One region of the Thalassotalea sp. LPB0316 genome, then DNA from elsewhere that is predicted to be linked to it. Evidence: predicted binding sites of a transcription regulator. Region 1 holds the regulator's gene; each other region holds the start of a gene.
The links. Region 1 encodes LexA, which represses DNA repair genes until DNA is damaged. Its sites were predicted from a motif close to TACTGTATNNNNATACAGTA; they were not measured.
Positions count from the first base shown of each region.

Region 2: a site for LexA is predicted at 6,020-6,039, ahead of recA (recombinase RecA). Genes of this name have one in related genera too.
Region 3: a site for LexA is predicted at 1,567-1,586, ahead of dinB (DNA polymerase IV). Genes of this name have one in related genera too.
Region 4: a site for LexA is predicted at 5,580-5,599, ahead of LP316_RS15775 (YebG family protein). Genes of this name have one in related genera too.

Region 1 covers NZ_CP062946.1:569,243-577,512, forward strand. Annotated here, with positions in the region: gene LP316_RS02540 (flotillin family protein) at 1-255, opposite strand, end outside; gene LP316_RS02545 (YqiJ family protein) at 281-913, opposite strand; gene LP316_RS02550 (hypothetical protein) at 1,047-1,448, shown strand; gene lexA (transcriptional repressor LexA) at 1,529-2,143, shown strand; gene coxB (cytochrome c oxidase subunit II) at 2,545-4,101, shown strand; gene ctaD (cytochrome c oxidase subunit I) at 4,114-5,712, shown strand; gene LP316_RS02570 (cytochrome c oxidase assembly protein) at 5,800-6,342, shown strand; gene LP316_RS02575 (cytochrome c oxidase subunit 3) at 6,367-7,251, shown strand; gene LP316_RS02580 (DUF2909 domain-containing protein) at 7,309-7,524, opposite strand; gene LP316_RS02585 (SURF1 family protein) at 7,578-8,270, shown strand, end outside.
Region 2 covers NZ_CP062946.1:1,499,435-1,507,704, reverse strand. Annotated here, with positions in the region: gene LP316_RS06605 (hypothetical protein) at 1-1,147, shown strand, start outside; gene LP316_RS06600 (succinylglutamate desuccinylase/aspartoacylase family protein) at 1,138-2,154, shown strand; gene LP316_RS06595 (hypothetical protein) at 2,211-3,137, opposite strand; gene mutS (DNA mismatch repair protein MutS) at 3,227-5,800, opposite strand; gene recA (recombinase RecA) at 6,088-7,110, shown strand; gene LP316_RS06580 (hypothetical protein) at 7,708-8,022, opposite strand.
Region 3 covers NZ_CP062946.1:1,563,108-1,571,377, forward strand. Annotated here, with positions in the region: gene LP316_RS06870 (FAD:protein FMN transferase) at 169-1,191, shown strand; gene nqrM ((Na+)-NQR maturation NqrM) at 1,258-1,482, shown strand; gene dinB (DNA polymerase IV) at 1,600-2,661, shown strand; gene LP316_RS06885 (MBL fold metallo-hydrolase) at 2,715-3,566, shown strand; gene rdgC (recombination-associated protein RdgC) at 3,710-4,633, opposite strand; gene LP316_RS06895 (sensor histidine kinase) at 4,769-6,514, opposite strand; gene LP316_RS06900 (porin) at 6,832-7,785, shown strand; gene phoB (phosphate regulon transcriptional regulator PhoB) at 8,257-8,270, shown strand, end outside.
Region 4 covers NZ_CP062946.1:3,504,398-3,512,667, forward strand. Annotated here, with positions in the region: gene thrA (bifunctional aspartate kinase/homoserine dehydrogenase I) at 1-2,007, opposite strand, end outside; gene LP316_RS15755 (GGDEF domain-containing protein) at 2,257-3,204, opposite strand; gene LP316_RS15760 (chemotaxis protein) at 3,204-3,812, opposite strand; gene LP316_RS15765 (response regulator) at 3,809-4,174, opposite strand; gene LP316_RS15770 (M48 family metallopeptidase) at 4,491-5,183, opposite strand; gene LP316_RS15775 (YebG family protein) at 5,193-5,507, opposite strand; gene ggt (gamma-glutamyltransferase) at 5,661-7,352, opposite strand; gene LP316_RS15785 (S9 family peptidase) at 7,736-8,270, shown strand, end outside.

The DNA.
Region 1 (8,270 bases):
TGTTTTTTCTACTTCGATGCGCAGGGTATTCATATTGACTGGAATAGTTTCATGAAGCACTGGCAAACAAATGGCGCCGCCATCCTTCACTACTTTCTCTCCACCTAAGCCCGTTCGAACAAAAGCGATTTCTTTAGTCGCCCTGACGTAAAGTTTGGCAAAGATTAAGCCAATGGTAAAAAACGCGAAAACAACGACACCAGCCATAATTAAAATGAACTGGGTATTTGAGCCATCCATATTGATCTCATTCATATTATTTTTTCCTTAGTACTACAGTTTATTTAAATGGAATTGCTAACCAATGATTCTCAGTCTTTTCGACCAAGATGATTTGCTCTCCCTGATTAAAAATTTGACCATCCAATTCCGGTGCCACCAGAACATAATGCTTTTGGTTGAAGCTATCTTGAACAACGGCTTCTGCTGGATTATTTTTCGATGCTTTACCTAAAGTAACAGTGCCAATTAAGCCATTTAAGCTATCAACAGATACCGCACTCGATTCATTCTTTGGCATTAGCCTAGCTAATGGTTTAGCTAACCATTTTGTTAAAAATATAGAGGAGGCAGAAGCAAGTACAAAAGCTAACCATTTCGGTAGCACTTCGTCAGAAAATTGAATAGAAAAATAATTTAGCGAAAGGCCAGCAATACTAAAGGAAGTTAGAATCACGATCAGCCAAACTAGCACGGGTAATTTATTGATACACAACCAGCTCAATAGTTTTGACAATCCTGTCTGAGATATATCAGCATCAAGGTTAATGTCTATCGGTAGAAGGTCGTCAAAAAGATTGACTAAGCTAATCCCTAGTAAAATACCCAAGCCCTCTAATAAGCCAATGACGGCAACTATTACTAATGCGACAGTATATAAGGTATTAAAATCTAAGAATAAAAAATCTAACATTTGTCTACATCCTTGCAACTACATGATTGGTATCCTTACCCATTAGACATAATATGTCAAGCAAAGCTTGCCTAAAGAAGCTTTCGTTAAATATACTTGCACTAGACACATATACTTATAGTTGTTTGTACTGATGACTTTCCGAAGTAGATCGAGACGACAAAAGCCATACCAAATCAAGAAAACCACTATTCGCGATGATTTTATCGATAAGCAAATCTTAGCGATCCACAAGGCCATGGCGAAGAAAGTATTGGCTAAACCTGAATTAATTGAACAAGTCAAAGCTACGCTAGAGCAAAAACGCGAAGACGGCCGCATGGGATATGGTGCTTATTTAACCTGGTTTAGTTTGCTCGATATTGCCCCAAACGATCCCGATGCCTTTTATCAAGGCGTGATCGAGTACGACAAGCGAATGCGAAAATTGCGCAGAAACACGCCTTTTGTAAACATTTTAACGGAAGATGAACGACAAAAAGCGATTGAGCTTGATGCCACAGGATCGCTCGATGATTACAACTTTATGTTGTAACTCAACATTTAAGCTTGCGTTTGCCATTTTGGGCTATATACTGACAATAAATACACCACTGTACGAAACAACAGGTTAATATGCGCGAGTTAACAAAGAGACAAAGTGAGATCTTTGAGTTGATCAAAGAGTCGATAAACGCCACCGGTATGCCGCCAACGCGCGCGGAAATCGCTGAACACTTTGGTTTTAGATCAGCTAATGCAGCAGAAGAGCACTTAAAAGCGCTCGCCAAAAAGGGCTACATCGAAATGTTACCTGGCACGTCCCGCGGTATTCGATTAGCTGACGAGTTCATTGAAGAAGAAGGATTACCATTAATTGGCCGAGTCGCCGCTGGTGAACCAATTTTAGCGCAAGCGCACGTTGAAGATACCTACAAAATTGATGGGAATTTATTTCACCCAAGTGCAGATTACCTACTTCGTGTTAATGGTGAAAGCATGAAAGACATAGGTATTCTCGATGGTGATTTACTCGCCGTTCATACCACTCAAGATGTAAAAAATGGTCAAGTCATTGTTGCTCGGGTAGAAGACGACGTAACCGTCAAACGCTTTAAACGCGAAGGAAATATTGTCTACTTACACGCTGAAAATGAAGACTTTGCCCCAATTAAAGTCGACTTAGCTCACCAAGCATTTCACATTGAAGGGTTAGCAGTTGGTGTAGTTAGAAACGCCGACTGGATGTAACAAGCTTAAATTAACACTACATAATAAATATAATGCAACAAGCCAACCACAGTGTTGGCTTTTTTGTATCTTAATTGCCTTTTAACCCACCAAAACACGACTAAATATTAAACACCTCACAAAACCCACATTAGAGTAGTTACTCCACTGAAATTATTAAACTTTTTTTAATCCTTTCGAAAAAAAACGCTAGACCTTGATTAAAAATTAAGTAATTCTAGATTAGAAAACACCCAAAAATTAATCGTTATTACAACTATAAGATCGACGCAATCGCGCTAACAATTCTATTGCGTCACCCAGAAAATAATAAATAAGCAGAACTTAGCAACAGTGATCTGTGTTTTACGCTTCAAACTGAGGGCTGTTTCTTGCTTTAAAAAAAGAGGGAGGGATGTCGAGTGAAAAGACGTAACCTGGGTTGGCTGTTGTTGGGAAGCATACTTTCCAGTTCAGCTTGGGCAGATAGCCAATTAAACCTTACCAAAGGTGTAACGGCCGTCAGTCAAGAAGTATACGACCTACATATGTTCGTTATGTATATATGTACGGCAATAGGTATCATCGTATTTGGTGCGATGTTCTGGTCGATGTTCTTTCATCGAAAATCTAAAGGCGTCAAGCCAGCAACCTTTCACGAAAGTACCAAAATTGAAATTCTTTGGACGGCAATACCCATTGTTATATTGGTTGCCATGGCCATTCCGGCAACCTCTACCTTAATTAAAATGGAAGATAACTCAAATTCAGATATCACCATTCAAATTACTGGTTCGCAATGGAAATGGCACTACAAATACTTTGACCAAGACATTGAGTTTTTCTCTGTATTAACGACACCAAGAGACCAGTTTGACAACCGTGTTGGCAACGCGCCAAAAAGTGAAAACTATTTGTTGGAAGTTGATAATCACCTCGTTATTCCCGTTAATAAAAAAGTGAGATTTTTGATCACCTCAGACGATGTTATTCACTCGTGGTGGGTGCCTGCGTTTGCCGTCAAGCAAGACGCCAACCCGGGCTTTATCAATGAAGCGTGGACAATCGTCGATGAACCGGGCATATACCGCGGCCAATGTGCTGAGCTGTGTGGTAAAGATCACGGCTATATGCCCGTTGTTGTTGAAGTGAAAACCGAAGAGGGTTATGCCCAGTGGCTTAAAGATCAAAAAACATTAATTGCTGAACGCAAAGCTGCTGAACAAGCCTCTTTGAGCGCATCACTATCAATGGATGAGTTAATGAGCTTAGGTGAAACCACCTACACTGCCCACTGTGCGGCATGTCACCAACCTAATGGTGAAGGTTTACCACCGGCTTTCCCTGCGCTTAAAGGTAGCGCAGTAGCAACGACCGGCGCTGTTGATAACCATATTGATGTTGTCGTTAACGGTATTGCTGGCACAGGTATGCAAGGTTATGGCAAACAGTTAAGTGCAAAAGAAATTGCTGCTGTTGTTACTTATGAGCGAAATGCTTGGGGTAATAACACGGGCGATGCTGTACAAGCAGCTGACGTTGCCAAAATTAAAGGTGGCGCGGGAGCAAGTGGTACTGTTGATAACATGACAGACGCAGCATCACAAGCTGCGGCACAAGTTGTCGAAGAAGCGGCCCCAGCAGAAGATTTAACTAAACAATATTCTATGGATGAAATGATGGCGATGGGTGAGCAGGTGTACAACAGCGCTTGTATTGCTTGTCATCAGCCAGGCGGTGTTGGTATGCCACCAGCATTTCCATCATTAATTAAGAGCCCGTACATCACAGGTGATGTTAATGCACATATCGACATGGTTGTGAAAGGCAGCACGAAGAATCCAGCAATGCAAGGTTTCCTAGGTGTATTAACTAAAACCCAAATCGCAGCGGTAGTGACTTTTGAGCGAAATGCTTGGGGTAACGACAGCGGTGATTTAGTGCAACCAGCAGATGTTGATGCTGTAAGTGGCAAATAAGGAGTTCGAATAATGACAACAGAAGCAATTCATGATTCGCACGACAATCACGACGGCGAACATCACGACCACAAAATGACGGGCTTAAAGCGTTGGTTATTTACCACGAACCACAAAGACATCGGGTCAATGTACCTATGGTTCTCGTTTATTATGTTTTTAACAGGCGGAGCGATGGCGATGGTCATTCGCGCCGAGCTGTTCCAACCGGGTTTACAAATTGTCGACCCTGACTTTTTCAACCAAATGACGACCGTTCATGGCTTGATCATGGTATTCGGTGCCATTATGCCCGCCTTCACAGGCTTGGCTAACTGGATGATCCCGATGATGGTTGGTGCGCCAGATATGGCACTGCCACGCTTGAACAACTGGAGTTTTTGGATACTGCCATTTGCGTTTAGCATTTTATTGGCATCTTTCTTTATGGAAGGCGGCGCCCCTAACTTCGGTTGGACCTTCTATGCGCCACTATCCACCACCTACAGTAATGGTAGTACCGCGTTCTTCGTGTTTGCCGTCCATATTATGGGTATCTCATCGATTATGGGCGCGATTAATATCGTTGTCACTATTATGAACATGCGTGCACCGGGTATGACCTACATGAAAATGCCATTATTTGTTTGGACATTTTTCATCACCGCATACTTATTGATCGCTGTTATGCCGGTATTGGCGGGTACCGTGACTATGGTATTAACTGATACCTATTTTGGCACTAGCTTCTTTGACGCTGCAGGCGGTGGTGATCCGGTGCTATTCCAGCATATTTTCTGGTTCTTTGGTCACCCTGAAGTTTACATCATGATTTTGCCTGCCTTTGGTATTGTCTCAACAACCATTCCAGCGTTTTCTCGTAAGAAGCTATTTGGTTACAGCTCAATGGTATATGCAACTGCGTCAATCGCGTTCTTGTCATTTATCGTTTGGGCGCACCATATGTTCACGACCGGGATGCCATTGTTTGGCGAGTTGTTCTTCATGTACTGCACCATGTTAATCGCCGTGCCAACTGGTGTTAAGGTCTTTAACTGGGTAGCTACCATGTGGCGCGGTGCCATTAGCTTTGAAGTGCCGATGTTATTCTCAATTGCCTTTGTGATCTTATTCACTATCGGCGGTTTCTCAGGCTTGATGTTGGCGTTAACACCCGTTGATTTCCAATATCACGATACCTACTTTGTGGTCGCTCACTTCCATTATGTGTTAGTAACTGGCGCCCTGTTCTCAATTTACGCAGGTGCTTATTACTGGTTGCCAAAATGGACGGGATTCATGTTCGACGAAACCTTAGCCAAGGCACATTTTTGGTGCTCACTGATCTCAGTGAACGTCCTGTTCTTCCCAATGCACTTCTTAGGATTAGCGGGTATGCCTCGCCGGATCCCTGATTACGCGCTGCAATTTGCCGACTTCAACAAGTGGGTAAGTATCGGTGGTTTTGCCTTTGGTTTATCGCAATTGATATTCCTATGGGTGGTGATCAAGTGCATTAAAGGTGGTGAAAAAGCACCAGCTAAACCTTGGGATGGTGCCGAAGGATTAGAGTGGACAGTGCCAAGCCCTGCGCCATACCACACCTTTGAGAAACCACCGAAAATTGACTAGATGAGCCTAAGTGAGCTCAGTGGCGTTGGTTGCGAGTAAAGCCAACGTCACCATCAAGTTAAGAAAAAAGGTATTAAGGAGCATGTTATGACACAAACAACAGAGCAAAACATTCAAAAAACCGTGAAAAAACTCGTCTTAGTCGTGTTTGCCATGTTCGGTTTCGGTTTTGCTTTAGTGCCTTTGTATGACGTGTTTTGTGAAGTGACCGGATTAAACGGAAAGACCAGCAATGAGGCGGCAACGGCACTCGTCGATGGCGTTGATACTTCTCGCACCGTAAAAGTGCAGTTTATCAGTCGCACCGCGCAAGGTATCCCGTGGCAATTTAAGCCCATGACCAATGAAATTTCCGTTCATCCAGGCGAAATGAAATTAGTAAAATTTTACGCAAAAAATGAATCTGTTCGCGACATTATCGGCCAAGCAGTGCCGTCTGTGTCGCCAGGTATAGCAGCAGTTTATTTCCAAAAAATAGAATGCTTTTGTTTTAATCATCAGCCGTTAAAAGCACAAGAAGAAGTCGAAATGGCACTGCAGTTCTACGTTGATCCTGAGCTGCCTGATGACGTAAGCGAGCTAACGTTGTCGTATACCCTCTACGACATCACCGCGAAAGCAGATTCATAACCGATGCGTTAAAGGAGAATAGCAATGAGTTCAAAAGAATATGAAAGCTATTACGTGCCGGCACAGAGCCACTGGCCGATAATCGGTGCTGTAGCACTATTTTTAATAGCCATTGGCGCAGGAAAATATGTTTCTGTGCTTAAAACGGGCGAAGCAAGCTGGGGTGGTTACGTATTACTTGCCGGTATCGCCATGGTTATTTACATGGTCTGGGGTTGGTTTAGTAATGTGATCAGCGAATCGATGTCGGGCAAGTATTCACATCAAATGGACAATTCATTCAAACAAGGGATGAGTTGGTTTATTTTTTCAGAAGTGATGTTCTTTGCGGCATTTTTTGGCGCGTTATTTTACGCCCGCATGTTTTCAGTGCCTTGGTTAGGCGGTGAGCCCAATAATGAAATGACCTGGCAAGTACTCTGGCCTGAGTTTCAAGCGACGTGGCCACTGATAAAAACACCTGATGGCACTACCACAACAGCAATGGGCTGGTATGGCTTGCCATTAATTAACACCATTTTACTATTAACCTCATCGGTTACCGCCCATTTTGCCCATGTCGCGTTAGAGCAAAACAAGCGTTCACAGTTAAAAATGTGGATGTGGGCAACCGTTATTCTAGGTGTTGTGTTCTTATTCCTACAAGTCATGGAATATCAACACGCCTATTCTGACGAAATGAAGCTCTATTTAGACAGCGGTATTTACGGTAATACTTTCTTTATGTTAACAGGCTTTCACGGGATGCACGTAACCTTAGGTACGATTATGCTCATTGTCATGATGGTGCGTATTTACAAAGGTCACTTTACCCCTGAAAACCATTTTGCCTTTAAAGCCGCGAGCTGGTACTGGCACTTTGTTGACGTAGTCTGGGTATTTTTATTCGTTTTTGTTTACGTAATTTAAGGTAAATAAAAAAGGTGACGAGGGTAAGTCTCGTCACCTTTTTTTGTCGTTAAATTTTTAAAATGGACGAGGGTTTGGCGTAATAACACCCGTCGCAATTAACACTAAAAGTAAAATAACAATAGCGGCGGAAGTCGCCACTCGTCGGCCAATAAATTTAGACATTGATGGCTGATTTGGATCATTTCGATTCATAATCAACAGCGCTCTAAACAGGTTATAAGCCATAAAAAATAGAGCAGCTACAAGTAGTATTTTAAAGAGTAACAGCATGCGTTTTTTTCCACCTTTTTTGTTGTATCTCGCACGAGTTGCGGTTGTTTAGTATGGGAAAATTTTCCTATCAACACCTGGTGTTAACACTGTTTACCTTGCTAGTTTTTTCAGCATTAATCAAGTTGGGTTTGTGGCAACTCAACCGCGCACACGAAAAAGAGGCGCGTATCGAACAAATGGCTATTTGGCAACAACAAGGCGGTATTTCACTCGCTAGCGCCCTACAGGTTTTCAGTAAAACCCCTGAGATAGCCAACGATTTGTTAGTCAACGAGCGAGGGAGCTTTACTGACGACCCAATATTTTTACTCGACAATCAAGTCAGCAATGGCCAATTTGGCTACCGAGCACTGCAGGTTTTTGAGGTTGATCAGCAACATATTTTAGTTAACTTAGGCTGGCTTGCAGGTGATCGCAGCCGCCAAGTGATGCCAAGTGTCCAAGCCATAAGTGGCGAATATTCGCTCAGTGGCGCATTGCGCATAGTTGAGCCGGGTATAACGCTTAAGTCACTAGAATTAAAAGAGAATAATGGCACTGTTTTGATTCAACAAATCGAGTTGGAAAAAATTTCTCGTTTAATTAATAAACAGCTATTGCCCTTTGTCTTTTACTTAGATAAAAATGAAGACATAGGATATGAAAAAAATTGGCAACCTATCGTTATGCCACCAGAAAAACATCGCGGTTATGCGTTTCAGTGGTTTTCGTTAGCGATTGCATGGTTAGCCCTGATGGGTTTT
Region 2 (8,270 bases), 930 kb from region 1:
TGACCACCTTGAGCGCGTTGCGGAGCAATTAAATATCAATGTCTTGCCAATCGGTATTTTACCGACCTTAAAAAAACAGCACCTTAATGCTGAGTTTATGACCGACATTCCTCGCTATCACTGCTTGTCAAACTATCTCTACAAAGCCCGTGGCGATGTTTTTCAAATCAATATTAACGGTGATGAATCACTCGCTATTGATCTAGAAGATATTAGCGCAGAGGGTGCCAATACCTCATTCCAAGTGCATTTAATGATAGCGCCAGAGCAATTTACCGCCGTCTATAATGCGGCGCAATTGACGCTACCGCTCGTTACCGCGATTAGCGCTAACTCCTCAGTTTTTCTGGGTAAAAGACTTTGGGATGAAACACGCATCGCCTTGTTTAAACAATCCATTGATATTCGGCGCCCAGACAGTACGCCTTGGCAAGAGCAACCGCGGGTAAACTTTGGCTTTGGTTGGCTGCAAGGAAGTGCTTGGCAATTATTTTCTCAAGCAGTCTGCCTGTTTGAACCTGTGATCCCAGTTATTTTTGACACTAAAAGCGAGACAAAATTACCACCGCTCAAAGAGTTGTCATTGCATTTAGGTACGACTTGGCCATGGCACCGACCAGTTTACTGTAACGACGGCAATGGCCATATTCGTCTCGAGTTTAGAGCGATTCCCGCCGGCCCAACCAGTATCGACATGTTAGCCAATGCTGCTTTTGCAATCGGCCTTGCCACAGGTGTCGCCAAAGATATTGACGCTTATACCAGTGTTTTGCCTTTTCAATATGCCGAATACAACTTTTATCGAGCAGCTCAATCAGGCTTATCGGCAAAAGTACTTTGGCCGTTAAAACACAAATATCACGTCGGTGAAGTGAACATTACCGAAGTTATCGACAAACTCTTACCCATTGCCAAAGACGGCCTACTTTCATTAAACATTAGCGAACAAGAAGCTGATAAATTCTTAACTATTATTCGTCAAAGGCTCGCGACAGGCGTCACTGGTGCCATCTGGCAAAAGAAAACTCTCGAGCACCTGATGAAAAGCCAATCAAGTGACGATGCTTGCCACCAACTCACACAATTGTATTTATCGAATTGCAGAACTTGCCAACCGGTCAGTCAATGGGAACAAATATGGCAATAGATTTTTCTGATGTATGTTACCTAGAAAATCCAGATAACATTACTTTAAAAGCCGACTACAAACAGTTTTTACTCTCTCTGTGTAGTCCAACAGTTATCGATATTACTTGCCCTGATAGCGATCAGTGGTATGTCATTACAACACTACTACACGGCAACGAGCCGTCGGGATTTATCGCCTTACATCAATGGCTAAATCAAAGACCATGGCAAAATAAAGTAAACTTGCGTTTTATTATCTGCTCGGTAGAAGCCGCTCAAGCAACGCCATTATTTAGCCATCGTTTTTTACCTGGTGGCAAGGATATCAATCGTTGTTTTAACCACCAAGAAAATCGCGAATACTATTTACGGGCAAATATTATTGAACAAGCGATCAGGCAAGTATCCCCTGTGCTCGTTGTCGACATGCATAACACCTCGGGCAGCAGTCCAGCATTTTGTGTTAGTAGCCATATGACTAAACAACACCTGAAGCTTGCCAGCTTTTTCTGTGACAACGTCATTTTGTCTCATATTGCTCTTGGTGCGTTGATGGAGATCGATATCGACTGCCCCGTCATCACCCTAGAATGTGGTGGCTGCCAAGACATTCAAGCCAACAAAGTTGCCTTTGATGCAATCGCTATTTTGGCAAATAGTGTTGACTTAACACTGTCACACAAACAAGCAATTAAAGTGATCCATCATCCAATGCGCTTACAACTGGCAAAAGATACCGATCTTGTATTTGCATTAGAGGACAAAGGCGATGATGGCGTGACGATTATCGAAAACATTACTCAATTTAATTACGGCGTTTGCCGAGCAGGGCAAATTCTCGGTTGGCTAGATCACATGGGCTTAGAGAATTTAGTGCTCATCGATGAAAATCAAAACAACGTCATTGACGACTATTTTTACTTTGAAGATAGCCGTTTAATTGCCGCCTGTGACTTCCAGATTTTTATGGCGACAACCGATATAGCCATTGCGCAGAGCGATTGCCTATTTTATATCACTGCATAAAACCAGTTCCTTGCATGACGAAACTTTGGATAGCAAGCTTACAGGCGGAAACAAAGCTATTGATGCAAATAGCGAAATGCGGCTTTTCTTAGTTTTATATCGACAGTGCGAATAGAGTCATCACTTTGATTGCCAATTAAGCCAATCTCAGTTTCTAATGGCATGAGGTTCGCTCGGAACTCTGGGCGACTCGCCATGTGCGGCAGTCTCCCTGTATTTGCAGGTGAAATACTGATTAAGGCACTTTTAGCTAACACAATATCGCCATGGTTAAAATAAACATGCCTAACAAGCCCTTCTTGTTCGGCAATCAGATGGTAAGTATTGTGTTGTTCAATATTTTCGAGTTGATAAAGTAGATCGGTTTTTAACCAACTTAACACTCGTAATTGCTCTTGAATATTTAGCGGCAAGTCTCTTAATTGCATAGTAAGGTCGTGTTGGCGCTTTGATAACCGTCCGATATGATGCTCTCGATTTTGCTGGCTCATAGCCGCTTCACTGGCTGTGTGGTTGAAATATTTCAACGCGACAAGTTGATTTTGGACATTTTTCAATTCTTGATTTAGCAGCGAGGTTTGATCGCGCTTATGTAATTTAAGTTCAGCGATTTGCCCCCGATAATATTCCACTTGCTGTCTTACATAATTACCAAGCTTATGGGCTAATTTTTTCCCCTTTTCAGTACTATCATCAATCGTTAATGTCATTAATTTTGTGCCCACGTGAATGTAATCACCAGGCTTTATCCAAACATTTTTAACCGTTACCGGCTGAACATATTCCGGTTGTGAAAGGGAGCCAAAAGACAACCATCGGCTCACATCTAGCCGAATGGCATCAAACAAAAAGCCGAATAGCAAAAAAGCGAGTAGCATCAACAAGCTAAGTATGAGCTTAAGATGTTTGAGGCCGATTACACATTGGGTTGAATTAGTTGAACAGTGCTTTTGTGCGACTAATCCTTTACTGGCAAGTGACATATCAATTCCTTTTGATTTTGTTCACTAGAGTTATAGGTGATCAATCAACTTCTCGCAAATTTATTTATACAAAATAAGCTAGCTGATAATTAAATAAGGGATTTAAGCTCATATAAGAGGTCTAGCGCTTGTCTTGGACTCATGTCATTAACATCAAGTTTTGTTAATCGCTCTACCACTTGATGAGGCTGCTCAATTAATGACAACTGCTGTTGAGGTATAGGATCACTACTAGCCGGCATAAGTTGCTGTTTGTGATCACTTTCGAGCTCGGCAAGTTTTTGTTTGGCTCGTTTAACCGCGTCTTTAGGTACACCTGCTAATTGCGCTACTTGCAGACCGAAACTTTTACTTGCCGCCCCTTCTTGAATGGCGTGCATAAAAATGATGTTATCACCGTGCTCAACTGCATCTAGATGAACATTGGCTAAAGTAGCAATTTGCTCCGATAACATCGTTAGCTCAAAGTAATGGGTGGCAAATAAGGTAAATGCTTTTATTTTAAGTGCCAGCATTTCTGCACACGCCCAAGCAAGTGAAAGCCCATCATAGGTACTGGTTCCACGACCGATTTCATCGAGTAATACCAAGCTTTTTTCTGTGGCATTGTGCAAGATATTAGCGGTTTCAGTCATCTCGACCATAAAAGTTGAACGGCCGCTAGCTAGGTCATCCGAAGCACCGATGCGCGTGAAAATCCGATCAACTAAGCCAATAGTTGCAGATTGAGCAGGCACAAAAGCGCCAATATGAGCCATTAACACAATCAATGCGGTTTGACGCATATAGGTAGATTTACCGCCCATGTTAGGACCTGTGATCACTAACATTTTACGATTGCTATCAAGTGTGACGGGATTGGCAATAAAGGGCTCGCTAGTCATTTGTTCAACGACCGGATGGCGACCGCCTTCAATCCGAATGCCCGGCTCAACAGTAAGCTCAGGTTGTACGTAATTCAGTCTTTCAGCAGTACGCGCAAAGGTATTTAGCACATCAAGCTCGGCTAAATTTGTCGCTAACGCTTGCAGTATTTCTAAATCAGGTAAAATTAACTCAAACAGTTCATCATAAAGCTTTTTCTCTAACGCCAAAAATCGACTTTGTGCCGTCAATACCTTTTCTTCGTGCTGTTTTAGCTCCTCAGTGATAAAGCGCTCATTGTTCTTTAACGTTTGCCTGCGAATATAATGTCCAGGGACTTGATTTGATGAAGCTCGACTAATCTCAATATAAAAACCGTGAACCTTGTTATAACCAACTTTTAGTGTTGCGATCCCCGTGGCTTCACGTTCACGAAGCTCTAATTGCTCAAGGTAATCACTCGCACCTTGACTTAAATTTCTCAATTCATCGAGTTCTGCGTTGTAGCCTAACGCAATAACGCCACCATCGCGAATTAATACCGGAGGATTATCGACGATCGCTTTTTCAAGTAACACTTGTAATACTGGCTGTGGCGCAACGGCTGATGCAATTGTGGTTAAATGTGGTGCGCTAACATCAGCGAGATCCTCGGCTAAATTTGGTAAATTCATCAAGGCATTTCGCAAACGAGCGAAATCTCTTGGTCTTGCTGAGCGCATAGCAATACGAGAAACAATACGCTCAATATCGCCAATCGGCTTAAGCGTTTGCGCTAAAATATCACCAAGTTCTAAATCGAGAATATTACGAACAGCCACCTGACGCGCGGTTAATACCTGTAAGTCACGTAACGGGAAATGGATCCACCGCTTAAGCAAACGAGAGCCCATTGGGGTAATGCTCGTATCAAGAATAGACGCTAAGGTATTTTCAAGACCGCCTTGTAAGTTTTGGGTCAACTCTAAGTTTCTTCGCGTTGCGGCATCGAGTACCACGCCAGTGGTTGCCGACTCACTAATAATCGAGCGAATATGTGGCAGTGCTGTGCGTTGAGTATCTTTTACGTATTGAAACAAACAACCCGCAGCACAAATTGCGTATTGTTTATCACTCACGCCAAAACCAGACAAATCTTTAGTGCCAAATTGCTGAGTTAGCACCGCGGTTGCGGTATCAAAATCGTATTCCCAATCAGGGCGTTTACGCACGCCTTTATAGTGTTGAACTAAACCGTATTCACGAAACGATTCAGGATATAACAACTCTGCCGGTGCAAGACGTTGCAACTCGGCTTGAAGCTGTTCACTCGATGCTGGCTCAGTAACGACAAAGCGACCAGAACTAATGTCGAGATAAGCAACACCAAAATGACCTTGTTCTTCAAATACCGAGACCAATAAATTATCTTGTCTATCGGTTAATAATGCTTCATCACTAACGGTACCAGGTGTTACCACCTTAACCACTTTACGCTCAACTGGGCCTTTACTCGTCGCCGGATCACCGACTTGTTCACAAATAGCAACCGACTCGCCAAGTTGAACCAGTCGCGCAAGATAGTTTTCAACCGCGTGATAAGGCACCCCGGCCATAGGAATAGCATTACCACCTGACTTACCGCGCGCGGTTAATGAAATATCGAGTAAATCTGCCGCTCTTTTCGCGTCATCAAAAAACAGCTCATAAAAGTCCCCCATCCGATAAAACAATAAAATGTTTGGGAATTCCGCTTTTATCGTTAAGTACTGCTTCATCATGGGTGTATGTGAAGAGAAATCGGCAGGGCTTGTTGTCATGTTTATTAGCTATTTTTATCAGTCTGATTACAATTAATTTATTATGCCATAAGAGACGAAAATAAATCCGCGAAATTTGCACAATTACTGAGGATATTTGCGTTGAACAAAAATCAAACAACTGATTCATTACCGCTAACAAAGTCAAAGATACAAAATAAACTATTAAAAAACAGCATATTATAAAAATAACAAAAATTTTTAATGGAAAACTGTTGATACTGTAAAACTATACAGTATACTAATTTCAATTTTACAAATATTGATGATTAACCGGAGCCATTGCAATGGACCAAAACAAAGAAAAAGCACTTTCAGCAGCATTGAGTCAAATTGAACGTCAATTTGGTAAAGGCTCAATTATGAAACTTGGTGAAAACCGTAGTATGGATGTAGAAACGATCTCTACGGGTTCATTAGGTTTAGATATTGCCTTAGGTGCTGGCGGCTTACCAATGGGTCGTGTTGTTGAAATTTACGGTCCAGAATCAAGTGGTAAAACAACCTTAACCCTTGAAGTTATTGCTGAAGCGCAAAAAAATGGCAAAACCTGTGCCTTCGTTGATGCAGAGCACGCACTTGACCCAATTTACGCGGAAAAACTAGGTGTAAACATTAATGAATTATTAGTGTCTCAACCTGATACGGGTGAGCAAGCGTTAGAAATTTGTGACATGTTAACGCGCTCAGGCGCAGTTGATGTGATCGTAGTTGACTCGGTAGCCGCATTAACGCCGAAAGCGGAAATTGAAGGTGAGATGGGTGATTCTCACATGGGCTTACAGGCTCGTATGCTGTCACAAGCTATGCGTAAATTAACAGCCAACTTGAAGCAATCAAACACCATGATGATCTTCATTAACCAAATTCGTATGAAAATTGGTGTTATGTTTGGCAACCCAGAAACCACTACCGGTGGTAACGCATTAAAATTCTACGCTTCTGTCCGTTTAGATATTCGCCGCATTGGTGCTGTAAAGAACGGTGATGAGATCGTCGGTAACGAGACTCGCGTAAAAGTCGTTAAAAACAAAATTGCTCCGCCGTTTAAACAAGTTGAATTCCAAATTCTTTACGGTGAAGGCATTAACAACTTTGGCGAATTAATTGACCTTGGCGTGCAAAACAAAATGATTGAAAAAGCGGGCGCTTGGTATAGCTACCAAGGCGACAAGATTGGCCAAGGTAAGGCAAAAGCAGTCGACTTCTTAAAAGAAAACCCTGCTATTGCACAAGAAATTGATGGCAAGCTACGCGAGTTGTTTTTAACCAAAGCTGCGCCACAAAAAGAAGTTGAAGAAGAGGCATAAACGCAGCCTTATCAACGCTCTCACTGTACTGTTTCGGCAAAGTGATTTAAAGCCCCATAACCTCTGGTAATGGGGCTTTTTGTTTTTATACTACGCCAGAAGCTGCACTATCTCGTTATCTCCAAAAGCCAAAAAAATAAGGCTTACAGTTAGCTTTTCACTTCTTAAAATGTGTTCCCATGAGTTAAACCATTAAGTGTTCAGTTGTATAAAACCCTATAATTTGTCTACCACATGTTTGACAAAAATCTCTAGTAGCAAATTTATTAAGTAGGTAATAAACTGAAATAAAATAATAATAAAATTACAGGATGTAATAATGAATCAAGAAGTGAAAGCGCTAAAGTCTGAGTTAGCGTTACTGAAACTTCAACTTAGTGAAAGGTTAAATACTATAGAAGCTAGGTTGGATAACTTACTAATTAGGCACTAAATCGTCATTTCCGTGAAAACGTCAGTGTCATTTTGCCTATCTAATGATTAGTCGATGAAATAAGAAGATAACCGATTTCTCGGGTATCACCTTTTCATTTTGAATATATCGCCTACACCAATGTCACTAGCTTATTTTAGCCAACATAGAGCAGCCTGTTGTGGTTAAGCTATCTTAATCGAGTCTTGTTCATCTTGTTTCATATGTTTTAACACGGCTTGGCCATCTTTCATTCGATGATAAGAAACACTTTCAATGCCTAATTTTTGGCAGAACTTTAAAAACGCATTGACGTCATCTTTAGAAAACTTTTCATCATCCTTAGTGAGTAGCCCATCAATGTACATTTGATCGCCATTAATATTGCAGTTTGCAACAGCGGAATATGGCTGACCAAATTCGTCGACCTTGATCGCTTTAACCATTTTAATTTCGAAGTACCAATCATCAATTTTTATATAACGCGTGTTATCAATCATCTAAACAAAACCTAACCGGGAAAAACAGACCTTAAATAACTCTTAGCAAGATACCTCAAATCATCATAAATTGATGATGCCAGCGGTAATAAACAGTCTGTACACAAGAGAAAACAACGAAAAGGAGAAGTTGTAGGTACATCTTTACCTACATCTACGAAAGTATTATTACATTGAATCGGGTATAGCGCTAAACATTTTTTTAACAATCTACAAAGCGATTAATTTTCAATATATTAGTACTTCTC
Region 3 (8,270 bases), 990 kb from region 1:
ATAGAGGTTCCCGCCTCGATAATTGCTCCTGCATTATTCTACTTACATCAATATAAGCATTCGCGGGAATGACAGGAGTTTTTTCGGTGTAAAGTTAATTTACTCTGATCAGGTTGGTTTTTTCAGGTAAAATAGCGCGCAAAATCTGATTAGCTTATAGGAATATAAATGCGTTTAGTTAAGTTACTGAGCTTTTTGGTTGTTATCGCATTGGTTCAAGGTTGTTTCCCTAATAATAACGATAGCACGAAAGAAGAGCTGCTGTTGCAAGGCCCCACGATGGGGACGACATATAACATTAAGTTTGTTATAGAAAAAGGGCAGCTTGACGTTGAACAATTGCACCAAGAAATTGATACTGCACTGGTTCAAGTGAATCAAGAGATGTCGACGTATATCCCAGATTCAGAATTATCGTTATTTAATAAATCAACAGGTGACGTGCCAGTTGAAATGTCAAGGGGCTTAGCAACCGTTATCAATGAGTCAATTCGCCTTGGTGAGATGACCGAAGGAAAACTTGATATCACCATTGGCCCTTTAGTTAATTTATGGGGATTTGGCCCGCAAGCAAGGCCTGATGTCGTGCCTTCTGATGAGCTATTAGCTAATACCGAAGCGCAAACAGGTTTGCGCCACCTTGTAGTGTCGGGTAATAAAATAAGCAAAACCTTACCGTCACTTTATGTCGATTTGTCGACTACTGCTAAAGGTTACGGTGTCGATGTTATTGCTGAATTACTTGAAGCCAAAAATATTCACAATTACCTTGTTGAAGTTGGCGGTGAAATGCGGGTAAAAGGCTTTAAGGCTAATGGCACGCTGTGGCATATTGCGATTGAGAAACCCATTACCAATGATCGAGTAGTACATCAAATTGTTGTACCACAAGATAATGCAGTGGCCACGTCTGGCGATTATCGTAATTATTTTGAAGAAAACGGGCAGCGATTCTCTCATATCATTGATCCAGATACCGGTAAGCCAATTAACCATAAGCTAGTGTCTGTCACCGTAATTCACCCTTCTGCAATGACTGCTGATGGCTTATCTACAGCGATTATGGTAATGGGGCCAGAGCAAGGGTTAGCGTTTGCCCAAAAGCATGAACTTGCTGCCATGCTAATCGTCAAAACAGATAATGGCTTTGAAGAGATAAATACAGTAAAATTCATGCCGTATTTGAAATAGAAATTTTGGCGTCAAAGTTAATTGACTCTGACCCCTCCTTATTTACCACTGATTTGAGAAATTAAGATGACTGTTTTTTTACTTACCTTAGCCTTTTTCTTGCTTGTTGTTGTCGGCATGGCAGTCGGTTATATTTTTCAAAAAAAATCGTTAGCAGGTAGCTGTGGTGGTTTAGGTACGTTAGGCATTGATAAGGCCTGCAACTGTGACAACCCTTGTGAGAAACGTCAAGAACGCGAGCGCAAGGCGGCAGAACTAAAAGAAAATAGTATTAATGTCAAAAACCTTTAAGCTTGACAACTAACGAAATAAAAAGCACCGTTCGGTGCTTTTTTTGTAGCAAAATCTACTGGAACCTCGGATAAAAAAACAATAAACTGTATTTATGTACAGTTATTTGGTTTTGATGTGAAAAAGATCATTCATATCGATATGGATTGCTTTTATGCCGCGGTTGAAATGCGCGATAATCCAGAGTATGCAAATATCCCCCTGGCTGTAGGCGGTGAAGGTAAGCGAAGTGTATTATCTACTTGTAACTACCTAGCACGTAGTTATGGTGTGCGATCTGCTATGCCATCAACAAAAGCAAAAGTCCTTTGTCCTTCACTTAAAATTGTTCATGGTCGCATGGCTGTTTATAAACAAGTCAGTGAGCAAATAAGAGAGATTTTTTCTCGATATACGACACTGGTAGAGCCTCTTTCGCTCGATGAAGCTTTTTTAGATGTCACCGATAGTCATCATTGCCAAGGTAGTGCGACATTAATCGCGCAAGAGATCAGGCAAGCGATATACGATGAAACAGGGCTTACTGCTTCAGCCGGAGTTGCGCCAAATAAATTTCTCGCCAAAATAGCCAGTGATGAAAATAAGCCCAATGGCATTTTTGTTATATCGCCTGATAAAGTCTCAGCATTTGTTGAACAATTATCGTTAAAGAAAATTCCTGGTATTGGCCCTAAAACCTTCGACAAGCTCAATAACAAAGGTTTTTACACCTGTGCAGATGTTAGACAAGCTTCTGTTAAACAGCTTCAAGTAGTCGTTGGTAGCTTTGCTCAGTCGCTTTACCGGCGAAGTTTTGGTGAAGATGATAGAGAGGTCGTTAGCCATCGAGAGCGCAAGTCTGTTGCTATTGAAAGGACATTTAGCGAAGATTTTGATAACACAGAAGAGGCTTGTTGGCCGCTCGTTGAACAGTTAGTTCCCGCCTTAGAAAAGCGCTTAGCCAAGCACCACAACAAACAAATCGTCAAACAAGGCATCAAACTCAAGTTTGCCGATTTTAATCAAACTACGGTCGAGCAACGCTCATCGGGGTTAGATATTTGCGTATTAAAATGTTTACTCCAAAAAGCGCTAGAGCGAAGTAGTGATCGAAAAGTTCGCTTGATTGGTATTACTATTGGCTTTGGTAGCGAAACAAAAATTTCGGCGAAGCAATTGGATTTACCTATTATTCAGTGACATACTGATTAAATTACAAAATATGTTTCAAACTCATTAAAAGAATAAACAAGATGAAAAATAAATTTATAACCTTGATTGCAAGTGCGTGTTTGGGTCTAAGTGCGGTTGCTCAAGACTTTTCTAAAGTAGAAATCAAAACCCATAATGTAGCTGGCGATGTTTATATGCTTGAAGGGTATGGCGGCAATATTGGCGTGCTATCGACAAACAAAGGGTTATTACTTGTCGATGATCAATTTCAGGGGCTTGCCGAAAAGATTGAGCAGGCAATGAAAGAAGTCAATGATAAGCCATTAAAATATGTGGTTAATACTCACTACCATGGTGATCATACCGGCTCGAATAGCTACTTTTCACATAAAGCGCCAATTTTTGCTCATGAAAATGTTAGAGAGCGCTTGTCAAACAAAGCTGAACCGAATAGAGATGAACTCCCTGTTGTTACATACGAAAATGGCGTAAATATATACTTAGACAACGAGCACGTGCAGTTGCGTCATTTCCCTACAGGTCATACGGATGGCGATACCGTTGTATATTTCAAAAATGCTAATGTCATCCACACAGGGGACTTATTTTTTAATGAGCGCTTCCCATATATCGACCTTAAAGGTGGCGGTGACGTTAAAGGTTATTTAAAAAGCGTGAAGACCATTATTAATGACTACCCAAGTGACGCGAAGATTATTCCTGGTCACGGCAATATTACCGATATCGCAGGTTATAAAGTATTTGCCGCAATGATTGAATACTCAATTGAGCGTGTCGAGAAAGCGTTAGCTGATGGAAAAACAGAAGCTCAAATTCTAGAAATGGGCATTGGCGAGAAGTACAAAGACTACAGTTGGGCGTTTATCAGTGAAGAGCGTTGGTTAAAAACCTTGGTCACTGGGTTGCAATAACCGCAAAGTTATTAGGCGGTAAGGAGGTAAAGCTGGAAGGCGGTAAGCACTTAAGACTTAAAGCGTTCCAGCCCTCAAGCCTTCACAGCATAAAGCGTTTAAGTAAACCAGCGTTCCAGCATTAAAGCATTACAGCGTTGCTATTACTCTTCAGACAAACAGTCACTTGCCTTTAAAGAGAATTCAGCAAGTAGGGCGTCGATAAAACGGTTGATTTCTCCTGCCATTAACGCGAAGTCTGCGTCTAATCGGGCTACTATGTCATCTTTGTCAATGTCGTCATTTTGTTCATGAATAACATCAAAGAACTTTAATCGTTTAACGGCTAAATCGTCACATAAAACAAATGACAAGGTTTCATCCCATTCCATTGCTACTTTAACAACAAACTTGTCGGCATCTAAATGCGCTTTAATTTCATCAGAATCTAGCGGCTGATTTTTTACTCGAACAACGGCACCATCGTCCCCTAAAGCGTGAAATTCCGCTTCAGTACCTAGCTCAAAGTTGCCACCTAGATTTTGTTCTGTCAGCCAATCTGTCATGATTTCATCTGGCGCTTGTTCTGGTGCTAAGCCAGTGACTGGCAAGCTACCTAAACATTTGCGTAATAGCGCTAGAAAGTCTTCCGCTTTAGTGCGAGAGCTTGAGTTGATAACGATTAAGTTGTGTGCAGGGCTAATATAGGCGTGTGTATCGGTAATACGTGAGAAGGCACGTGGTAAAAGTTCGAAAATAATATCTTCTTTAAATTGCTCTTTTTCTTTTTTTGTTGCGCTGCGACCTTGCTCGTTTTCCAACAAAGCAACTTTTTCTTCAAGCATATCTTTTACAACGGGGGCCGGCAAAATTTTCTCTTCTTTGCGAGCGCACAAAAGCATGTTGTTATTGGCTGTATGGACAAGGGTTTGACCGTGTTTGCCCAAGGCATTCACCCAACCAAAGTGTGATTGTTCAGTAGAGCCACAAGGGGTAAACAAGTGCTCGCTTAGCTGTTTTTCAAGGCTTTGTTCGTTTAACTCAAAAGGGCGGGTAAAAGCGAAAAAATAAAGATTCTTAAACCACATGGTAATTCCTACAATAATCGGTGAACTCTCTAAGAGTTTTGGCCGGTCATCATACCGTATACCGATTGAATATAACAAGTGGATGCTTAGGATGCGTCAGAGTAAAAGTTTTGGTTAACAAGCAAAAAACAATGATTAGCGCATATTGTTAAATTCAATGTGGTAGTGCAGACCTTGTCCAACTTCACTATGAGCAGAAATTTGGCCATTAAGATTATCTATAACCAAGTTCTGGATGATGTGAGTACCCAAGCCACTACCACCCTCATTTTCTTTAGTTGTGTAAAATTGTTCAAACAATTTGGCCAGTTGCTCACTGGTTAAACCGTGGCCATCATCGTGGTAATCAATTTTTATTCTTTCGTTTTCCATTGTGATGTCGATGTCGATATTGCCATCGTCACGACCATCAAAGCCGTGAATTACCGAGTTCATAATTAAGTTAGTGAAAATTTGTGATAATGCACCTGCATGGGTGAATATGTTTAGGTTGTTGGGGCAGTTAACATTAATCTGGTGATTGGTGCCTTTTAACCTAGGTTGAAGTGAGTTGACCACTTCATCAATATAGGTCTTTAAATTAATCTCGCGCACTTTATTACTCGTTTGGTCAACGGCTACTTGCTTAAAGCTCGCAATTAGCTCAGATGCGCGTTTTAAATTATTCATTAATAGGTCAATGGATTGTTGGGCATTGCTACAGTAATCCATTGTTTCATCTGGGCTAATGTCATTCGCTTTGATTTTGGTTGTAACTTCGTCTAATAAGTCAGCTAAATAACTCGCAGAGGTTATACTAATACCAACAGGGGTATTTACCTCATGCGACACTTCTGCAGCTAAGTTGCCAAGCGATGCCATTTTTTCTGCTTCGAGTAAACGAACTTGTGCTTTATTGAGCTCTTCTATCGACTCCGTTAGATCTTTATTGGTTTTTAATAAGCGATGCTCAGTGCGCTTTCGACGCTCATTCTCGTCTTCTAAGCGCTTTTGTTGTTCAATTAAATCACGTTGCTGTAATTCCATTTTCAACATGTTAGAGCTCAACGATGAAGCTTTTTTGGCAACTTCTTGCTCGAGCATTAAATTGTGCTCATCCAGTTTTTGATTGGTTTGTAGGATTTGCTCTTGCGCATCTGCAAGCTCTTCTTTATATAAAACGAGCTGATCAATTAGGTTGTTATAGGCATTTTCAAGTACTTTTAATTCATTGTTTTCCACGGTTTGAGAGTTAATCTTAGACGATTCAGGATCGTCAATATCAAACCGGCGAATCTGATCGGTTAGGCTGTTAAGTGGCGTCGTTAATAGAGAATTAAATGCTAGCGTAAAAAGTAGAATTAATGCCGCTGTTTTTAACATGGCATTACCGATTAGAAAGTAAAGACCAATTTCAATACGGTTAAAAATCACTTGGTTACTTGAAAGTAACGTTACACTGCCAACTTGGGTATTGCGTCCCGAAAACTCGAAGATTAATGGAAAGGTGTGGCCAAACGTACCTTGGGAAAATGATTGGATACTGAAGTACGTCGCTTTATCGGAATCCCCTTCTTTTTTGGTGTATGAAGCAGCCCGCTCAACATCACCATATTGTACAATGACTTCATTGTTTTCATTGGTGACCACGATACTTCTGATCATCGGAATCGCTACTAAACCATTGGCAATATCATTGACTTGGTCGGTATTAAGTTCCCATACCGCACGGGTTAAACTGCCGCTGAACGTTCTTTCTAAAGTCAATAGTTCACTATTAATGTTACTTTTAGCGTTGTAGTACTCAGCAATAATTTGCACCCCTGTAACAATAAAGGTGAGCACAAAGTATAAAGACAATACGCGAGATAACAGCTTTCTAGATATACTAGTAGTGACCATAGAATATAAACTTCTTTGAATTATAAGCTTGATTGTAGACGCTTTTTTTAGAGATATCAGTATATTTAGCTTATTTTGATAAGCAAATGGTTAAATTTTTTGTTATGACGGTTTTATTTCAACTATATGAAACAATTAATAAAAATGTCATTTAAGTCATAAATCAGTAATAAAAGTGTCACGTTGTAATATTTCTGTCATAAACTGAAGTCACAATAGCCGCCATTAAAAACAAGCAATCAGTTTGCTTTGATTTTCAAAACAATGGCATTGCAAAGTACGCCCATTATTAGGCGATTTAAAATAGTAGGTATCACATGAAATTAACTAAAAGCGCAATCGCACTTGCTTTACTAAGTAGCTTCTCTTTATCGGCCGCAGCAGCTGACGTTGTCATTTACGGTAAAGTAAATGTAACATTCCAATACTCAGATGATAAAGAAGAAGGAAACAGATTTACTGAGGTAAAATCAAACGCATCACGTATTGGCTTTAAAGGTGACCACAGTATAAATGACGATTTAATGGTTGTTTATCAAGCTGAGTTCCAAGTTGATATTGACGGTGACGACGATAACTTTACCGAGCGTACTCAGTTCCTTGGTTTACAAGGTAACTTTGGTAAAGTTTACCTTGGTAAGATGGATACTATGTTAAAGCAGTCGCAAGGTAAGGTTGACTTGTTTAACGATTTAGAAACGGATATTAAAGTACTTTGGACGGGTGAAAACCGTTCTAGCAATGTATTAGCGTACATGTCACCGAGTTTTGGTGGCTTTAAGTTTGGTGCTACATACTTAGCTGAAGAGCAAACTAATGATGATCGCGGTTACTCAGTAGCGGCGTTTTACGGTGATGCAAACCTTAAAAAATCGAAGTTCTACGCATCTCTTGCTCATGACAGCAATGTAGAAGGTGAAACGCGAGCTTTTGGTGAGAAAGGCTCTTACGATACAACTCGTGCGACGGTTCAAACTAAAGTAGCTGGCGTTAAGTTAGGTGCGATTTACCACACACAAGAAGATGTTGAAACAGGTGCTGAGTTAGACGGTTACATGGTTTCAGCTTCTTATGCAATTGACCAGTGGACGTTAAAAGGTCAATACCAAGTGGCTGATATGAAGGGCGTAGAAGAAAAAACCGGTTACTCAATCGGTGCCGACTACCGTTTAGCTAAGCCGACTAAAGCATTTGTATTCTACTCTGCAATCGACAGTGATAACTCTGATGATAAAGAGTGGTTAGGTGTAGGTTTAGAGCATAAGTTTTAATGTCATCTATTTGACACAAACCTATTGATAAAAAGCCACTTGTTGAAGTGGCTTTTTATTTAATACCAATTTTATTAAATAGTTAATCATTCAGAGCTACGTCAGGGAAGTTAGAACAAAACAAATTGGTGCAGGTGTGGCATTCCCCATCAAGGCAATTTGTAAAGTTATTACTTTTCTGACGAGCTCCCAAAGGGCGAGTTTAAATGGCTTATATGCTTCGTTACTGATTTTGATAAGGGAATAACCGTTACCAGCAATCAAAGCCTCGCCTATAAACCATTTAATTCTCGCTGAATGACCAAGTATTTAATGAACTTGGTATAACTGGTATAATTTATTGTTAATGCATAAAATTATTTCAGGTAATTGAATTTTTTTTTACGTTCATGTCATAAAAGTGTCATGGTTGTTTAGCAAAATACCTACAGTTAATCGGATAATACTCAAGGTAATTGTTAGGATTTTAGGATGAACAGAGAAAT
Region 4 (8,270 bases), 610 kb from region 1:
TGGCTCTGTAAAACCGTTTTCTTTCGCGATTGCCGTAGCTTGTGAAATCGACATCCCCTCGTCTAGCTTACCAAAAATATACGATAGCGAACCTGATAAAACACCTTGAAACTGATGCAATTTGTCACCGGCGCGAAACAGGCTTTGCAATGTATCAATTACCGGCAAGCCTGCACCAACGGTTGTTTCATATAAAAAGCGACGCTTGGTGTGCTGGGCTGCTGTGCGCAATGCTTGGTAATACTGCCACGAATCAGTGTTTGCCTTTTTATTTGGCGTGACCACGTGAAAGCCTTGTTCTAAGTATTCAACATAACTCATCGCCAATGCTTCATTAGACGTACAGTCAACCAATACAGGGTTGATCAGGTGGTTTTCACGGACGAAATTTTTGATTTCTTCAACGGTTAAAGCCACGCGCTGGCTTGGTGCTTCGATAAATGCCTGCCAGTTATTCAAATCAATACCGCCGCTTTGCAGTGCCATGCCTTTTGAGTTAGCGATACCATAGACACTCAGATCGATATTTTGCTCTGCTAGTGCACCTTGCTGACGCGCAATTTGATCGATAAGTTCACTACCGACCACACCGCAGCCGACTAAAAAGACGTCGATTGATTGATGATGAGAGAAAAAGTTTTGGTGACAAACTTTAATCGCATCGGTTGCTTTGCGCTCTTCAATGACCACAGAAATACTGCGCTCTGATGAATCTTGGGCAATGGCGATAACATTGACCCGCGCTTGCGCTAATGAACTAAATAACTTGGCGGCAACGCCTTGTTGCTGCTGCATACCATCGCCAATCAGTGAGATGATTGACAGTTTTTGTTGTAATTGAATTGGCTCGAGTAAGCCATTGAACAGCTCAAGTTCAAAGGCTTGTTGTAGGCTTTTCTTAGCGCGTTTGGCATCGGCGCTATGAACACAAAAACTAATACAGTACTCGCTCGATGATTGAGAGATCATTACCGTTGAAATATTGGCTTGGCTCATCGCGGCAAAGACTCGACTCGCCATACCAACCATGCCTTTCATACCGGGGCCAGAAACATTGATCATGGTTAAATCGTCGAGGTTTGAAATCGCTTTTACCGAGTCACCTTTTGAGCGTTCATTGCCAATTAACGTACCTTTGGCGTCTGGTTTTGCCGTGTTTTTGATGTAACACTTTATATGGTGTTGAGCCAGTGGCCCGATCGTTTTTGGATGCAGTACTTTAGCGCCAAAATAAGAGAGCTCCATTGCCTCTTGATACGATAAATAATCTAACACTGTAGCCGAAGGGATAGCTCTAGGATCAGCGTTGTAAACACCGCTGACATCTGTCCAAATCTCACAAGCATCAGCTTTGGCACAAACAGCTAAAACCGCTGCCGAATAATCAGAACCATTGCGGCCAAGCGTCGTTAACTGGCCATCAGCGCTCGTGCCAATAAACCCAGGCATTAAGCCGATGCCCGACAACTCACTGTAGTGCTCAGCATACTGAGCTTTACTTTTCGCCAGATCGGCAACTGCGTTGAGCGAAGCGTTGTTAGTAAAGAGGAATTTTTCAGGCGCGATAGTACTTACTTGATATTGTTGCGCTGTTAACACCCCTTCAAGCAGTGATACGCTAACCCGCTCACCAAGACTAATAATTCTCGCATTAATATGTTCAGGGCAGTATGCCAGCAAGTGAGCCCCTTCTAAATAGCGGTCGAGCTGGCCGACTAGATCACTAACATGCGCTTTGACTTTATCGCCATCAAAACCACTTAACTGGTTTGACAATGCGTTAATGATATCGGTTGATGCTTGCTGAAACTGGCCTAATCCTTGATCGATCGCGGTTTTACTAGCAATGTTGTCGGCTAAGTAAACCAAGTGGTTGGTGATCCCTTGTGGCGCAGAAACCACCACGGCGATGGCTCCTTGCTGCGCTTTATCTGTGATAATTTTGGCGACTTCTAAAAATCGATTGGCATTTGCCAACGATGAACCACCAAATTTCAGCACTCGCATGTTATTCCCCTTCTAAAACGAAAAAGCCCGTAACTTTTGGTCACGGGCTTTATAAAAATTATTTTTTTTACGCGTCAGCCTATGACCATCTTCTCAATTGAGAGAATGGTGATCGTGGTTGTGGTAATTCGGCTATTAAATATACGCATAACTTTAAACTGCCTGAGAAAATCTCTAGAGTCAATACTTTAATTCAAATAAAAAGTTATAAGTTATGTGGTGTGTAAAAATGAAATAACGAGTGAAAATTTACACGCAAGCTATCATATTTTGATAAACGGAAACTTGGTTGCGGCCATTGTCCTTGGCTTGGTAAAGCGCTTGATCGGCTTTTGAAATCAAATCTTCATAACGATAATCTTCATCGCATAATGTTGCAATGCCGATACTAGCGGTGATATTGATCGGCGTATCTTTGTATAGGATGGATATGTCTTCTATGCGTTGACGAATTTTCTCTGCAACGTCAAGCGCACCAACAACCCCAGTTTCCGGCAAAATAACGGCGAATTCTTCACCGCCATAACGGCCAAACGTATCAGAAATACGAATTAGCTCATCAATTGATTTCGAAGTTTCAATTAAAACGGTGTCACCACATTGGTGGCCATAAGTATCATTGAGTCGTTTGAAGTGGTCTAAATCAAACATGATCAAGGCTAAATCAGCGTCATAGCGGCGTGCCCGAGAAAATTCCTGACCTAAACACTCTTCCCAATGTTTGCGGTTAAAGATTTGGGTTAAACCATCAATGCGGTTTGCCATTGCTAGCTCGTCAAGCGTCTTTCTCAGCATTGTTTGGTAATGACAAACATCTGTAACGTCTTCAATCAAAATACAAATATGATTTAATTCGCCGTTATCGGTTACTGGCGTAAATGTAATGTTCTGGGCCATGTAATGGCTGTCTGTGGTTATTGGCCGAGTATGCGGTAATTCGAATAAATGGTGGCGTTGCTCCCAAGAGCAAAACGATGGAGAGTTGAGCTGTTTAACACCTTCAAGCTTGCGTTCAAACCAACGCCTCGGTAGCTCTGGAAAAACATCATAAACAGACATTTCAAAAACATCGGCTAGCTTTTTATTGGCGTGGATCGCCATAAAATTATTCCAAAACACGATGCGATTCTCTAAATCAAGTACTAAAATACCTGAGTTGAGTTGATCTGTTACTTTTTCACAGAAACTAAAGGTCATTAGAACTCCGACAATATGCGGTCTAATACTGATTTAATATTGATAATCGCTGATTCAGGGATCAGTAATATCATGTCGCAATTAAATGAAAAGTCGGTCACGCGATAAGTAATTTTAACTTTTAATGCTAGGTCCCAACTAAACGACAAGTTCTCAACGTGTTCAACCAAAGGATTGCGCGATGCTGATAGTAAACGTGGCGCACTATAAGACATTTGATTGTCGATTTGCGAAGCAAAAACATTCAAAAACGTCGTTGTTAAGATGGAGCTAATATCGATGAGTTGCTCTTCATCACTCAGCTCGCCAGGTTCATAACCAAGTAAATCAGCTATTTGCAAAGAATCTTGCGACTGGTAGACCAATAACGCTTCGCCGCGAATACCTTCATAACCAAAAAAGCCTTGGCTAACAATCGCTGAAGCAAGTGTTTTATCATTTAACGTGATCGACAAAGAGCTGGCATCAACCTGCTCAATACTTGGCACTCTTAAATCAACAAAAGTGTCCAAATAGCGGGCAAGCTGATCACTGGCCTGCCCCATCGCAACATTGATTAACTCCTGTAGGCAATCTTGCTGGTCGTCATTTAAATTAAATGCACTCATATATATCCATGTTCTTGTAAATTCGAGGCGAGTACCTCAGCGTTTACTGGCTTCCTCAAAAACGCTTTTGCTCCTAATTGCAATACTTTACTTTGCATTTCTGGCTGGATATCAGCCGAGATAACAAATACAGCAGTATCAAGGTTTAACTTTTGAATTCCCTGCAGTACACCTACCCCATCAATATCAGGCATGGTTAAATCAAGAAACAGCACATCAACATCGTTATTTCGTAACAAAGTTAATGCTTCTCGGCCATTAGTAGCGGTTTGGATATTAACTTGCCATTGCTCAGGAAGTGAGCGAAGTACTTGTTTACGGGCAAGGTTTGAGTCATCACAAATAAGAACTGACGAGCTCATCGTGGGAAATCCTTTATGTTATTCTTGTTCTTTGTTGATAATTTAACTTATCTCACCTTATTTTTAAACAAAAAATTTACAAAGGAGAAAGCGCTATTATTTATCAATAACATAGCGCTAGCTTGAAGAAACTAAATTTAGATTATTTTCAAAACATAAAGCGAAATAATCGCTGAAGAAAGGTAAATAGCAATCATGATCACAGTATCTGTTGAGAATTTCATTACGGCACTCCAAAACGTTGAATTAAAATTATATTAACCTTCTCGTCACGAGTGATCTGTTGCTTTACTTTAACTTACGTTACAAGTTGTAATCAGGAAAAAACACTGAGTTGCTTTTGATGGGCTTTGAGCCATTGGCGGTGAGTATTGTAGTCAGGTACAAACTGACTAACTAGCTGCCAAAATGCTGTTGAATGGTTCATGTATTTAAGGTGACAAAGTTCGTGAACAATCACGTAGTCGACTAGCTTATCAGGTGTCATCGCTAATAAGGAATTAAAGGTTAGTTGGCCTTTTGAATTACAACTCCCCCACCGAGATTTATACTGGCGCACCTTGTAACCACTTGGCACTAGTTGAGTTTTGTTAACCCAATAAGGCAGACGTTCGGCTATTTTACTTTCTATTTGTTGCTGAAAGAATACTGCTAGCCGCTGTTTTACCAGCGCTGAAGCTTGCTGCTCATCTATTATTTCAGCCACTTCGACAAACAGCGTGTTTTGATGGGCAATAACCTCAGCTTTTGCTGATTTAATGTAAGCGATGGTATGCGGTTGGCCTTGATATAAAATATCAAAGCCATGTTGAAATGCTGCTTGTTTATTCACTTGTTCTAGCAAGCTTTGTTTGAGCTTTTGGCCAATCCATTGTGACTTTTCCAACAGCATGGCATCAATAGCACTTTGACTAACAAATTGCGGCGCACGCACATAAACTTGGCCAGCCTTGACAGTGATCGCCAATGTTTTGCGCCGAGCACTGCGCGCAAGTTGATAACTAAACACTAGCGCGGTTTACGCAACGTCTTTCTTATCTTCGTCGGTTACCGCTTCTTTTTTAGCAGCCTTTTTTGCCGGAACAGCTTTTGCCACCGGTTTTGGTTTTTTCGCCTGTAGCGCAATTAAGACATCTTCGCGATTAGACGCTAAAAATACACTTAATTCTTCAGCAAGACTTTCAGACAATTCAACAGGTGCTTTGGCAAACATTTCCGTTAAGTTATCGGCCATATCGAGCATTTTATCGTATTCATCTGCCGCCTTCTTATCCATAAATGTTTTTACCTCCGCATTTTGGCGAATCACTACGTAACGAGCTTCAACTGCCATTAGAAATCCTCTTGTTCAAACCGAATATTGGTTGTTGGTGGCTATCGGGCCCTCGTCCCACAAACACCAACAAACTGTATAAATCAACAGTAACACAATTAAAAACTGAATAAAAGATAACGCATCAGGAATATTTTTATTCACTCCACCGCATTAGTAACCCTGTGCTTGGCCGTCTTTGCGCATCTCACTCGCTCCGTGATAAACGCCCGTTACCGGATGTTTTAATATCGCCTGATAGCCACCAAATGAGCCACTGGTAATGTGAACTTTATGACCTCGCTTTTGCAATTCACGAACAACCTGAGCGCGAATACCACTTTCTAGTTCAAGTACACCGCCATCTTGCATTCTGCCTTCCCATGTTGGCGAAGTAGAGCCTTTGTGATGAAATCTTGCGGCGTCGCCGGCTTGTTGCACGTTCATGCCAAAATCGACAATATTGGTAACCATCTGCGCATGCCCTTGCGGTTGCATCGCGCCGCCCATTAAGCCAAAGCTCATATACGGTTGGTTATCTTTGGTGATAAAGGCCGGAATAATGGTATGAAACGGGCGTTTTTCTGGTGCATAAACATTCGGGTGGCCCGGTGTTAATGAATACTGAGCGCCGCGATTTTGAAAGATAAAGCCCAAGCCATCGGCGACTAATCCTGTGCCCATGCCGCGATAGTTACTTTGAATAAGACTGACCATCATGCCATTTTTATCGGCCACGGTAAGATAAATGGTATCGCCTTCTATGAGTTTCGGATCGCCGTGCTCCACTTGCGTTGCCGCTTTTTTCATATCGATAAGTTGCGCGCGCTTGGCGCCGTATTCGTCTGACAGTAAATAGTCGAGATCAATATTGCTGTAATCGGGATCTGCGTAAAACCTCGCTCTATCTTCAAATGCGAGTTTTTTCGCCTCTGCCATTACGTGCAAATAGTCGGCGCTGTTGTGCTCCATCGCGGTTAAATCAAAATTTTTCAGCACAGAAAGCATCTGCAAAGCTGCAATGCCTTGGCCATTAGGTGGTAATTCCCATACGTCATAACCGCGGTAATTCATTGACACTGGCTTGATCCACGTACTAGTGTGGCTAGCAAAATCTTCATAGCGCAATGGCCCACCAATGCGTTTAAAATATCGGTCGATCGTTTTAGCGATCTCACCTTGATAGAACGCCTCACGCCCGCCTTGCGCGATTTTTTCCAGCGTATTGGCAAGATCGGGATTTTTAAAGATCTCGCCCGCTTTTGGCGCATTGCCATTAATTAAAAAGGTCGCTTGATAATTGCTAATTTCTTCTATTTCACCGGCTTTAAATAAACGCTCGTAGCGTTTTTGGTAAATATCCATATAGTACGCAATCACTTCAGTAACCGGAAAGCCTTGCTTGGCATAGCTTATTGCAGGTGCAAGGTTTTGCTTCATCGGCAAGTGACCAAATTTATTATGTAGTTCATACCACGCGTCTACTGTGCCAGGAACAGTTACCGGTGGTGTGCCCCAATTAGGAATTTGTGAAACATCGCCAATTTTTGCTTTGAGCTGAGCTAACGTTTGGCCTTTTGCTGAGCGACCTGATCCGTTAAGGCCATAGAGTTGCTCGGTTTTAGGATCCCAAACGATGGCAAATAAATCACCGCCTATGCCATTGCCGGTTGGTTCCATCAAGCCGATCGCCGCATTCGCCGCGATAGCTGCATCAACCGCGTTGCCGCCTGCTTGTAAAATATCAATCGCCACCTGCGATGCCAAAGGATGAGATGTTGCCGCCATGCCATTAACCGCCAAAACTGGAGAGCGGGTCGCCCAAGGTGCGCCAACAACCCGATCACCTCGACCATCTTCGCGCATTTGTACCGGCTTTTTGGTCACATCGTCAATTATCGTATTGTTTGTTTTGCTTATCGCCAATGGTGATAACAGTATTGAACAGCTTAATAGCAAGGCAATCTTTTTCATTTTCTTCAGCTCTTGTGGTTTGTTGTGGTGACGATTAAAAATTTCGTTTTAACACTCATCAATGGTAGCAATGTTCTTATTATTTTCGTAAGACCACTCAACGGCTTATTTTGTTGCTTCAACTAAAAATCGATTATTTAACGCAATATCGTGGTAGCATCTGCAACCAAATCTTAATAGGGTCGCCTTGATAAACGAAAGTGTTACCCGAATGTCGATAGATGTCGATAGATGTCAATCAAAGCATAATAACAAGAGTAAATAGGTTGTTATCGATGAACAAACTTCTCCCTTTAGTGGCAGCATCTGTAGTAGCTAGCCCAGTGGTACAAGCACAACAATTAAGCGTTGAAGATTATCAACGAGCAGAAAAACAGCTAGCGAGCACCACCAGTAAATTAGTGTTTGGCACTGTTGATTACCCAGTTTGGCAAGGCGAGACCCTGTTCTATCGCAGCCAAACCGAACAAGGTTTGCGCTTTTACCAAGCAGATGCAAAAAATCAGACGAAAGCACTAGCATTTGATCACCAAAAGCTAGCAACCGCATTAGCAAGTGCCAGCGAGCAAGAGGTAGATGCCAACAAGCTACCGATGAAAGCACTTAACTTTGACACTGATGAGCAACTGCAAATTACCCTTGAAAAAGCTACCTTCAGCTGTGATTTAGTCAAATACCTGTGCCAACAAGTTGAGCCAAGTGTTAAGAAACACGAGTTTGTATCACCTGATGGCGAAAAAACCGTATTTATTAAAGCGCACAACTTGTGGTTGCGAGAGTTAGCCAGCAATAACGAAACACAGTTGACCT